One region of the Sporosarcina sp. P19 genome, then DNA from elsewhere that is predicted to be linked to it. Evidence: a T-box and tRNA genes for the amino acid it is inferred to sense, from the RefSeq annotation. Region 1 holds a T-box; the other holds one or more tRNA genes.

Region 1 (5,620 bases):
CCATACACAGGCACGTTATTTATTCGATATGATCAAGCTTGGTGAACAAGGCGAGTAATACATCAGCTAAAAAAGGAGGGAGCCCTAGCGATGAGTGAAACAGCACCATATATAATCGGCAGACCGGTCGTGACGATTTTTCATAATACGACGAATCTATTTTCCATCGTTAAGCTAAAAGTCACTTCCACCAATACCGATTACCGCGACAGTGAAATAGTGATTAAAGGGTCATTCCCTCCTTTAGTTGCGGAAGAAGATTACAAATTTACGGGTCGACTAGTCAACCATCCGGTACATGGACAACAGTTCGATGTGCAGACGTTCTCGAAAGAGTTACCTGCGACAGAAGCGGGTCTGATTCATTACTTATCCGGTGATTTGTTTCCTGGAATAGGGAAGAAAACAGCGACTGACATTGTCAAGACACTCGGCAATAACGTCATCCAGAAAGTTCTCGAAGACCGCAGCGTACTGGACCAAATCCCGCGTTTGAGTGACGAACGAAAAGATACGCTTGTTTCGGTCTTGCAGGAGAATCTAGGTCTTGAGCGTACAATGGTGCAACTGAATGAATGGGGCTTTGGTCCGCAAGTGGCTATGCGAATATATCAAGCCTATCAAGATGACGCCATCACGATTCTGACGGAAAATCCATACCGTTTAATCAAGGAAATCGAAGGAATCGGCTTTCAACGTGCAGATGATCTGGCAAAGCAACTCGGGATCGTAGGAGATCATCCCGCGCGTATAAAGGCAGCTGTTTATTACAGCGTACATAATGAAGTACAGTCAGCAGGGCATGTCTACGTGGAGTCAGAGGTGATCTTGCCGCAAGCAAAACAGTTACTTGAATCAAGTCAGGCACATATCATCTCGTACGAATCGATCACACAAGCAGTGATTGAACTCGTCGAAGAAGGCACACTGTCTGCCGAAATGCAGCGTCTCTACTTGCCCTCTCTCTATTTCTCGGAAATTGGTATTGCAGCTAAAGTGAATAAAATTCTCGAAAATGAAGTCGCTGAACAATTTCCTGCTTCTGAAATTAGAAAAGCTATCGGTGAAATTGAGGAACGTTTAGAAGTGCAATATGCTGAAACGCAAGTAGAGGCCATCGAACGTGCTCTTCATTCTTCATTGCTTGTGCTAACAGGTGGACCAGGAACAGGGAAAACAACCGTGATTAGAGGCTTAGTTGAGGCGTATGCAGAACTGCATGGCATTTCACTAGACCTTGAAGAATATGCACGCAAAAAAGAACCATTCCCGATTATTTTGGCAGCACCTACCGGGCGCGCAGCGAAGCGGATGTCCGAATCGACTGGATTACCCGCCATGACGATTCATCGTCTACTCGGATTTACAGGTCAGGAAACCGAAGAAGAGACGGAACGCGAAGTGGATGGCAATCTCATTATCATTGATGAAACATCCATGGTAGATACTTGGCTCATGCATCAGCTGTTAAAAGCTGTCCGCAACGACGCACAGTTATTATTCGTTGGAGACCAAGATCAACTACCTTCCGTTGGACCCGGACAAGTGTTGCATGACTTCATGCAGTCAGGAAAAATCCCAGTTGTTGAACTGACCGATATTTTCCGACAAAGTGAAGGCTCCACAATCATTGAAATGGCACATATGATCAAGCACAAAGAATGGACGATGGATGTCACGAAGAAGACGTCTGATCGCTCATTTATTAAAGCATCGAGTGATCAAATTTTGCCTGTGGTTAAACAAATTGTTCAAAATGCAACATCAAAAGGACATTCCATTAAAGACATCCAAGTGCTGGCACCGATGTATAAAGGTCCAGCAGGCATAGATGGCTTGAATAAAATGATTCAAGAAGTGACGAATCCACCTGCAGAAGGAAGAAAAGAAATGGTATTCGGTGAAACGATATATCGCATTGGAGATAAAGTGCTACAACTCGTCAATCAACCGGAGAGCAATGTCTTTAACGGGGATATGGGAGAAGTCGTTGCGATCATGTTAGCGAAAGAAACTACTGACAAAAAAGCAATTATGGTGGTTTCATACGACGGCAATGAAGTACAGTATGAACGAAGCGATTTGAATCAGTTGACACTGGCGTATTGTTGTTCTATTCACAAATCTCAAGGTAGTGAATTTCCGATTGTCGTCATGCCGATCGTCAGAAGTCAGCGGAAAATGTTACGTCGTAATCTACTGTATACAGGGATTACGCGGGCGAAGAACTTCTTAATACTGTGCGGTGAAGCGGAAGAATTTAAAGCGGGGATTGCACGCACTGATGAAACAGAGCGACAGACAACGCTACAAGAACGCATTACAGGAGAAACACAAGAAGTTCAGACAACACAACTTGAGGAAACGATTACGCGCAATACAGCACCTGCAAAAGTGACGGTTGAACCACGAGAGTCGTCTCCGGCAAAGTTAACGATGGACAATTTTACTGGAATTGATCCGCTCGTTGGCATGAACAACGTGTCACCATTTGACTTTCTTGAAGTGACTGATTGACAAAGCGAAAGAACTTTCCTATAATTCGTTTAGAAATATTGAAAAACGTTGAAGGAACAAGTACCTGTTTATTCTGTGTCATAGAAAAGAGCTTCTTGGCTGAAAAAGCTCTCTCAGATCTACAGCGAACGCTATTCCGAAGTTGCAGGCTAATCCCTGCCGTCTTGCCGCGTTAAGGCAACTCGAGATACCGCGTCATGCGGTAATTAGGGTGGTACCGCGATCAATAAAACCTTCGCCCCTTTATACAAGGGGTGGAGTTTTTTTAATTTTAGGAGGAGCAAAACGATGAGAAAACTTACGGCATCTGAAATTCGCCAAATGTTTTTAGACTATTTTAAAGAGTACGGGCATACTGTAGAACCATCAGCTGCATTAGTGCCAGTTGATGACGCATCACTACTATGGATCAACAGTGGAGTCGCTACATTGAAGAAATATTTTGATGGACGAGTGATTCCTGAAAACCCGCGGATTGCGAATGCACAAAAATCGATCCGCACAAACGATATTGAAAATGTCGGCTATACAGCACGTCACCATACGTTCTTTGAAATGCTCGGCAACTTTTCTATTGGTGATTATTTCAAAGAAGAAGCCATTATTCGTGCGTGGGATTTCCTGACAAATGAACAATGGATTGGTTTTGATCCAGAACGCTTGTCCATTACGATCCATCCGGAAGATGAAGAGGCGTACGCAATCTGGAAAGATCAGATCGGTATTCCGGAAGAGCGTATCATTCGTCTTGAAGGAAACTTCTGGGATATCGGCGAAGGTCCAAGTGGTCCGAACTCCGAAATCTTCTACGATCGTGGACCAACTTACGGTGACGATTTCTCAGATCCTGAATTATATCCAGGTGGAGAAAACGAACGCTATTTGGAAATTTGGAACTTAGTATTCTCTGAGTTCAATCATAATCCTGATCACACGTACACACCGCTACCGAAGAAAAACATTGATACAGGAATGGGTCTTGAGCGCATGGCATCCGTTATCCAGGATGTGCCTACGAATTTCGATACAGACTTGTTCTTACCGATCATTGAAGCAGTTGAAAATGTGTCAGGCAGAAAATACGGTGAAACTACGCAAGCAGACACGGCGTTTAAAGTAATTTCGGATCACATCCGCACGGTAGCATTCGCTATTGGAGACGGAGCACTACCTTCCAATGAAGGCCGGGGCTATGTTCTGCGCCGTCTATTAAGAAGAGCAGTTCGTTTCGCGAAGCAATTAGGCATTGATAAGCCGTTTATGTACATGCTGGTGCCAATTGTTGGAGATATCATGAAAGACTTCTACCCTGAAGTTCACGACAAACAGGCATTCATTATGAAAGTTGTGAAAAACGAGGAAGATCGTTTCCACGAAACATTGCATGACGGTATGGCGATTCTAACGACAATCATTGAAAAGGCAAAAGCTTCAGACTTACCAATCGTTTCAGGCAGTGACGCGTTCAAGCTCTATGATACATACGGCTTCCCGTTTGAACTGACAGAGGAATTTGCTCTTGAAGAAAACGTGGCAGTCGATCGTATCGGGTTTGACGAAGAAATGGCTGCGCAACGAAACCGTGCACGTGCTGCGCGTGCCACATCCGACTCCATGCATGTGCAATCGGGTGTTCTTGGTGAAATTCATGAAGCAAGTGAATTCATTGGGTATGGTCAACTAGAAACAACTGCAATCGTCAATGTCCTTGTTCAAGACGGTGAACGTATCGCGCATGCATCTGAAGGAGAAACGGTACAACTTATGTTGGATCAGACTCCGTTCTATGCAGAAAGTGGCGGTCAAGTAGCGGATAAAGGAACGATCTCCAATGAATCGTTCACAGCGGAAGTTCGCGACGTCAAAAAAGCGCCTAATGGACAGAACTTGCATACGGTCTTCATCAGTTCAGGTGAATTGAATGAAGGCGTATCAGTTAACGTAAAAGTGGACGAGTTCTCACGCAATTTGACAGTTAAAAATCACACAGCTACACACTTGTTGCACCGCGCGTTAAAAGATGTTCTTGGTGAACATGTCAATCAAGCAGGTTCATATGTTGGACCGGATCGTCTTCGCTTTGACTTCTCCCATTTTGGACAAGTCACAAAAGAAGAACTCGAGCGTATCGAATTCCAGGTCAATGAACAAGTTTGGGCAGGTACTCCTGTCAATACGATCATTTCACCCATTGCAGAAGCAAAAGAAATGGGTGCGATGGCATTGTTCGGTGAAAAATACGGTGATATCGTTCGCGTGGTCAAAGTCGGTGACTACTCTGTTGAGCTTTGTGGAGGTTGTCACGTACGCAACACGTCTGACATCAACGTATTCAAAATCGTTTCAGAAGGCGGCATTGGAGCGGGTACCCGACGTATTGAGGCCTTCACGGGTGGACAAGCATTCCGTTCATTTAAAGAAGATCAAGCGATCATCGATGAAATAGCAGCAACTGCAAAAGCGACTCCGAAAACAGTCGTGACGAAAGTCGAATCGATTCTCGCTGACTTTAAAGAACTTCAACGCGAAAATGAATCACTGCAAGCGAAGATGGGCAACAGCCAATTGGCAAGTGTCATGGAAACGGCTCAGCAGATCGAAGACGTGACAGTCATTTCTGCAACTGTAGAAGTGAAAGACAATAACGGTTTACGTCAATTGATTGATGAAATGAAACAAAAAACTTCCAAAGGCGTCATTGTACTTGGTACAGTAACGGATGGGAAAGTAATGCTGGCGGCTGGTGTTACCGATGACTTAAAAGGTGGCAACTACCACGCAGGTAAAATCGTCAACCATGTTGCGTCACTTTGTGGCGGAAAAGGCGGTGGACGCCCTGACATGGCGATGGCAGGAGCGAAAGATGCGTCAAAACTTGATGATGCGCTTCAATCCGTGTATGATTATGTAAAATCTGTTTAACCATTATGTAGAGCGATGAATCATAAAATATAGATACATGTAACTAGTTAGTTTTCATTTGGATGCCTAAAGTATATGCCCAGATGTAAGAGTCAGACTAGAAGCGAATATGAACGGCGGTTGATCCACCAATCTATGTACTATGTATATCATGACGGTAGATCGTTATAGACATAAATGG
Region 2 (5,620 bases), on a different contig from region 1:
AGAACGTGCTTTATTAATATTCACTTTTTTATCGTGGATGGAAATTCCGTCTACAACAATTTCTCCGTTATCGATCGGCTCGAGCGCATTGATCGTGCGAATTAATGTAGACTTCCCTGCTCCACTTGGGCCAATGATGGCCACAACGTTTGATTTAGGCACTTCAAGCGTGACATCTGTCAGCACTTGGTTCATACCGAATGTTTTATTCACATGTTTTATAGAAATCATATCTGGCACTCCTTCACATCGAACTTCATGAATTTTCTCTCGCTAATAACTTTTGTTCGATCGCACGAATGATCATGGATAACGTGAACGTCATGGCAAAGTAAACGAAACCTATGAATGTCCATACTTCAATGGAACGCATACTAGTGGCAACGAGGTTCTTCGCGTTCAACGTCAATTCCGTCGCACCGATGACCGAAATCAAAGATGAGTCTTTAATTAGCATGATGAATTGTGAAGCAAGTGGCGGTAAAACTCGTCGGAATGCTTGTGGTAAGACGATCAAACGCATTGCCTGCCAGTAGGTCATACCTGACGAACGAGCCGCTTCCATCTGACCTCTTGGCACACCTTGTATTCCTGAACGAACGATTTCTGCAATGAATGCTGCCGTAAAGACAGCTAGACCAATAATCGATGCCCAATAGGAACCGAGTTTTAAAAATTGACCGAGCACAAAGAAAATCCAAATAAGCAGTACTAGCAACGGCACACCGCGCATGACTTCTACATAGGCTGAGGAAAGAATACGGATGAATCTATTGCGGGAAATCCGGCCCATTCCGATGATAATACCGAGCGGAATAGCCAGCAATAATGCGATTGCTGAAATTTCGAGTGTTTTCAGCGCCCCTTCAATAAAGATATCCATATTTTGCGATATTACACTGAAGTCATATTCATAGCCGCCCATATTATTCTCCCGAAACCTTATCTAGCCAGTCGCTTTCCTCAAACCAGCGACTTCTTGATTCCAATTCTTCCGGGCTATCAACATAGCTATGCAAGAATGAATTCAACCATTGAATCGTTTCAAAATCATTTTTCTTCACTGCAATCCCTAAGTTTTCAGCTGAAAGCAAACCTTCGAGCTGATGAACTTCTCCTTCGTGTTCTAAGCGCCATACAGCAATAGCAGGTTCATCATACACCACTGCATCAGCCTGTCCTGAACCCATTGTCGTAGCTGCCAACGGGAAATCTTCGTAATCTACTACTTCCGCATTTTTGAACTGAGACTTTGCAAGCAGTGCGCCCGTAGTCCCGATACCTACAGCAATTTTATTACCTTTAACATCAAGCTCTTCCCATGATTTGATACCTTTGCTCGCAGCTGGCACCATGATCGCCTGACCTGTTTTATAGTAAGGATTCGACATGCTAATGGATAGTGCACGGTCTCCACGAATCGTCATACCCGCGATGACCATATCCACATCACCTATTTGCAAAGCAGGTCCTAAGCCATCAAATGCGAATTGTTTAAATTCCACTTCTGTATTTAGCGCTTCACCTACCGCGTTTGCTAAATCGATATCGTAGCCGACAAATCCGCCGTCAATGCTTTTCATTTCAAAAGGGAAATAACCTGGTGCAATTCCGATCACCAATTTCTTGTTGTCTTTAATATTCTTTAACGTGGACTTCTCTGTTGATCCTGCTCCTCCATCGTTACTACTACATCCCGCAACGACCAAGACTAGGATTAGTAATAGTGCTGTAAACATCTTCTTCATACATTTCCCCTTCTCTCTCTTCACTAGTATAAATATTCTAAATTAACACAATTATAAGATACTGACTTACAACTGTCTACAAGTATATGTATACGTTTGCTTGCATACTACATATATTGGACAAGATCTTATAACGGTTACTTCCTATATTATTTAATATACGCTAGAATGAATAATTATACAATAGTAAATAGTTTTATTGCGTACGGTAAAGGGGAGTATAGTATGAGTAGTATCGTTTTAAATAAAAAAAGCAACAGTTCTTGGAGATTTCTCTCAAGAACTGCCGCTATTATCTTAATGGAGCATAGGGGGCTCGAACCCCTGACCTTTGCACTGCCAGCGCAACGCTCTCCCAGCTGAGCTAATGCCCCTCATATCTGATACAATATAGAGTATATCAACTGTTCGTTTAAAAGACAATAGGCAAGAAAGGTGGTTAACGGCATGCAGCATGAAGAAAGAGAGTTGACTGAAACTGTGTCTCTGTGTGACTCCAAGGGACTTCTGAATCCTGAATCAATAGGATACGCACGCAGCCCTTTAGTGAGGAGCAATCTAAGAGGACAGTTTATGAAAAAGAAGCGCTGGAATAATTGGTGCATCTATGGGGAAGAGGTCTTATTGACTGCCTCGATTGTACACTTAGATCATAAAGTTATTTGTCTAGTTTACATACTCAACTATGAAACACAGCGTTTCTATGAAAAACATGTAACCCTACCTTTTGGAAGACGTATAAAAATGCCTGAAGAGGCACTAGAAAGTATTAAGTTTGTTCATGACGATATTACGATTCAACTCGTCCATATGCAAGGCGAAACGCATTTGTCCGTGATCATTCCTGATTTCGACAATGAAGTATTGCATGCAGATTTGCATATTATTCATCCCGAGAAAGATGAATCTTTGAATGTGGTCATCCCGAGAAGTCGAGATTCATTCCATTTCACCTCCAAACACTCTATTATGCCGACTGGCGGATATGTTCGCGTTGGCGATCGACGCTATGATTTTAATCCGTATTATAGTTTCGCGGTCCACGATTTTGGTCGTGGTGTGTGGCATGCCGGAACGAATTGGGATTGGGCAATGGCCTCTCAACGTACAAGCGGTAAACGAATCGGCTTGAATTTCGGCGGCCATTGGACGGATGGTACGGGATTAACGGAAAATGCTGTTTTTGTGGAAGGCGCAATGCATAAGTTCCACGAGGATGTAGTATTCAAGAGCGATAAAAAAGACCCGAAAAGTGCTTGGAAAATACATACGAAATTTTCGGATAATATCCAATTGACATTTAAACCATTCTTCCAATGCCCAACGCTCGATCACTATCTTGTTAGAAAGATGTCGATTACTCAATATGTCGGCTATTATCATGGAAAAGTTCGACTACCAAGCGGACAAGTCTTACCTATTCGACAGATGCTCGGTTCGATCTTGGAGCGTAAGTATCGCTAATTATCCTTCTCTCCTACCTACAAAGAGATCCGTTTTTTTGTTTAAGTTTACTGTTTTAAGGTGATAATACAAGTAGTATACACTTTAGAAAGGGTGGCGCTTATGTCATTACTACGAATATTATCTATTGCAGGGGTTTCATCTATTTTACTTCTCGGAGGTTGCTCGTCAAAAGACAAGGCACCGGACAATGACGCTGCGGTCAGCATTGAAGGCGAGGATGAAGGCAGTACAATGAACACAGGTGACGGCTACGGCTTCACGGATTTCGATTTAACGATCAAGAAAGACGATAAGAAAATCGAGACGGATTATGAGGATGTAAAACCTGGTGATGCAGAGTATGTCAATGAGTTCCAGGAAGTGAATCTCGAAGGCAATGAAGCGATTGACGATATGCATAAGATGTTTATGGAGATTTTGATTGATAACGGAACTACTAAAGATGAAGCGATTGATCGCATTTTACAGTGGTACGGTCTCGATGGGTATGATGAGTTTAAGTTGGATGTAGAGTTTGCAGACGGCAAGACTCTTCACATTGATGAGAAGAAGTAATAACGTGGAACGAGCTATTTATACAGGTTTTGTAAACCATTCTGATTACTGATTCAAAATAAGGCATGAAAAAACCGCTAATTTTTATGAATTAGCGGTTTTTCATGCCTTTATATTACTATTATAAGTAAATAATAGAAAAATTGTACGGAATCCGCTACTAATTGACAGTTGTAGTTGGAACTCGTTGGGCTGCGTTGCAGCCGGACGCGTGTCCTATGGGGGGGCGGTGAACCATACCCCAACTGCAAAGATGCGCTCCTTCTCGCTACAATTCACTCCGATCAACTAACTGAGTGCTTCTGACCTTACTCCCATAAACGCACCCCGTTAGTTCAATAAGGAATAGTATTTTTTTATGGTATCGAAACCTGTTATTACACAATCGCCTCCGTTTCTTCAATATAAGGGTATACAAAAAAGCTGAAAACGCGTGAACGTTTTCAGCTTTTTTTCGTCTACTTCAATGTCTTTTGTTTGCTAAGAAGTATACTTTGTCCGAATTTACGCAGTGAAGAGTAATTCACAGCTTCCAGGCAGAAGGTTTTATACATACTTTTAAAATGGAATACTGCCATAAACGGAAAAGTTAATGTGCCATCATCTCATGTGCGATCGTATGTCCGTCTAATTCTGATGGGTAAAATGTAGGCCAATTAATTACTTCCTCTAATAAAGCTTTGCGATCCTCACCCCAATACAAATGGTAATGATCCGCATCATTTGGCGAGATACTATGATCACTAAATTGAATATACTGAGGAATCCCTTTCGTTGGTTCTACCAATTTAAATATATATCTTACCCCTTTATTCCCTGCTTCATATGTGAGAATTTCGTATCCATCGGATTGATACTCACCTTTATAAGCCTCTCCATTGTTGAAAAACGTCACATTATTCCCTTGAATTACGATACGCTCAGTATCCGTTTTATACCCTACATCGTAATACGCTTTATATTCTTCCACTGTCATATCTTCTTTCTGTTGCACTTTATGAGCAAATACCTCATCTAACGTTCCGTCTAGTAAATATGGATACACAGATTGCCACTCCCCTTCCCAATCAGAAAGCGAGCGCTCTTGTACTTGGCTATCTTCAAAATATCCAGCGTAAATTTTTTCTGTTTCTTCATCGTGTGCGTGATTGTGATCACTTTCATGTGAATGACTATCAAATGCTTGCGTTGTCGTTAACGCTTCACTACTAGTAATCTCCTCTTTTGAATCTGCAGCTTGACACCCTACAAGTATCGAGCTCACTGTTAGTATACTTAGCCATTGTACTTTTGTACCCTTCATTACTCATACCTCTTTTCTAAATCGTAATCATTACGTTTTGTAATTATATATATAAGTTTTATTGTCGTCAATATAAATCGTAATGATTACTATTAAAGAAATACGTATAATGTGCCTAAATCCCTCTGCAATTAGTTTCAGCCACGTATTAATCGGTGCTACTTTGCGTCGCCATTCGTTCACTTGAAGATGCAGCAAAGCTTGGATTTTGTATCAATTCATCTCATTTAGTGCTCGGCTATTGTGTGACTTTAAAATAAAGTTTGAGCAAATTGATACTAATAACCTTGATAAACGGATAAAAAGAAAGAGCGTGTTTGAAAAAAGATTGTTCAAAACACGCTCTTAATATATTCAATTAAATTATTCTTTTATAAACAAGTTTGATCAATCCTGTAATCCTTCTTCAATTAAAGCACCCGTTTACGAAATGGTATATCTAAAGCCATGCCCACTACCCTTGTGCAGAATCCCTTTTTTTAATTACTAAATCTGAGACCACAAATGATATTGCGGGAACTAATGGCAACAAAACTATCCAATTTCT

The links. A T-box is a leader RNA that pairs with one kind of tRNA and senses whether it is charged. The one in region 1 lies ahead of alaS (alanine--tRNA ligase), so its partner is inferred to be a tRNA-Ala.
Region 2: it has a tRNA-Ala gene. The T-box ahead of alaS (alanine--tRNA ligase) is inferred to sense a tRNA for this amino acid. The anticodon was not compared.

The regions. Positions count from the first base shown of each region.
Region 1 covers NZ_PDYR01000001.1:579,896-585,515, forward strand. Annotated here, with positions in the region: gene CSV74_RS02890 (tetratricopeptide repeat protein) at 1-58, shown strand, start outside; gene recD2 (SF1B family DNA helicase RecD2) at 91-2,517, shown strand; T-box leader at 2,557-2,763, shown strand; gene alaS (alanine--tRNA ligase) at 2,806-5,439, shown strand.
Region 2 covers NZ_PDYR01000011.1:63,212-68,831, reverse strand. Annotated here, with positions in the region: gene CSV74_RS12165 (amino acid ABC transporter ATP-binding protein) at 1-231, opposite strand, end outside; gene CSV74_RS12160 (amino acid ABC transporter permease) at 257-925, opposite strand; gene CSV74_RS12155 (transporter substrate-binding domain-containing protein) at 927-1,748, opposite strand; tRNA gene CSV74_RS12150 (tRNA-Ala) at 2,050-2,122, opposite strand; gene CSV74_RS12145 (DUF2804 domain-containing protein) at 2,196-3,212, shown strand; gene CSV74_RS12140 (YusW family protein) at 3,315-3,770, shown strand; gene CSV74_RS12135 (ZinT family metal-binding protein) at 4,360-5,073, opposite strand.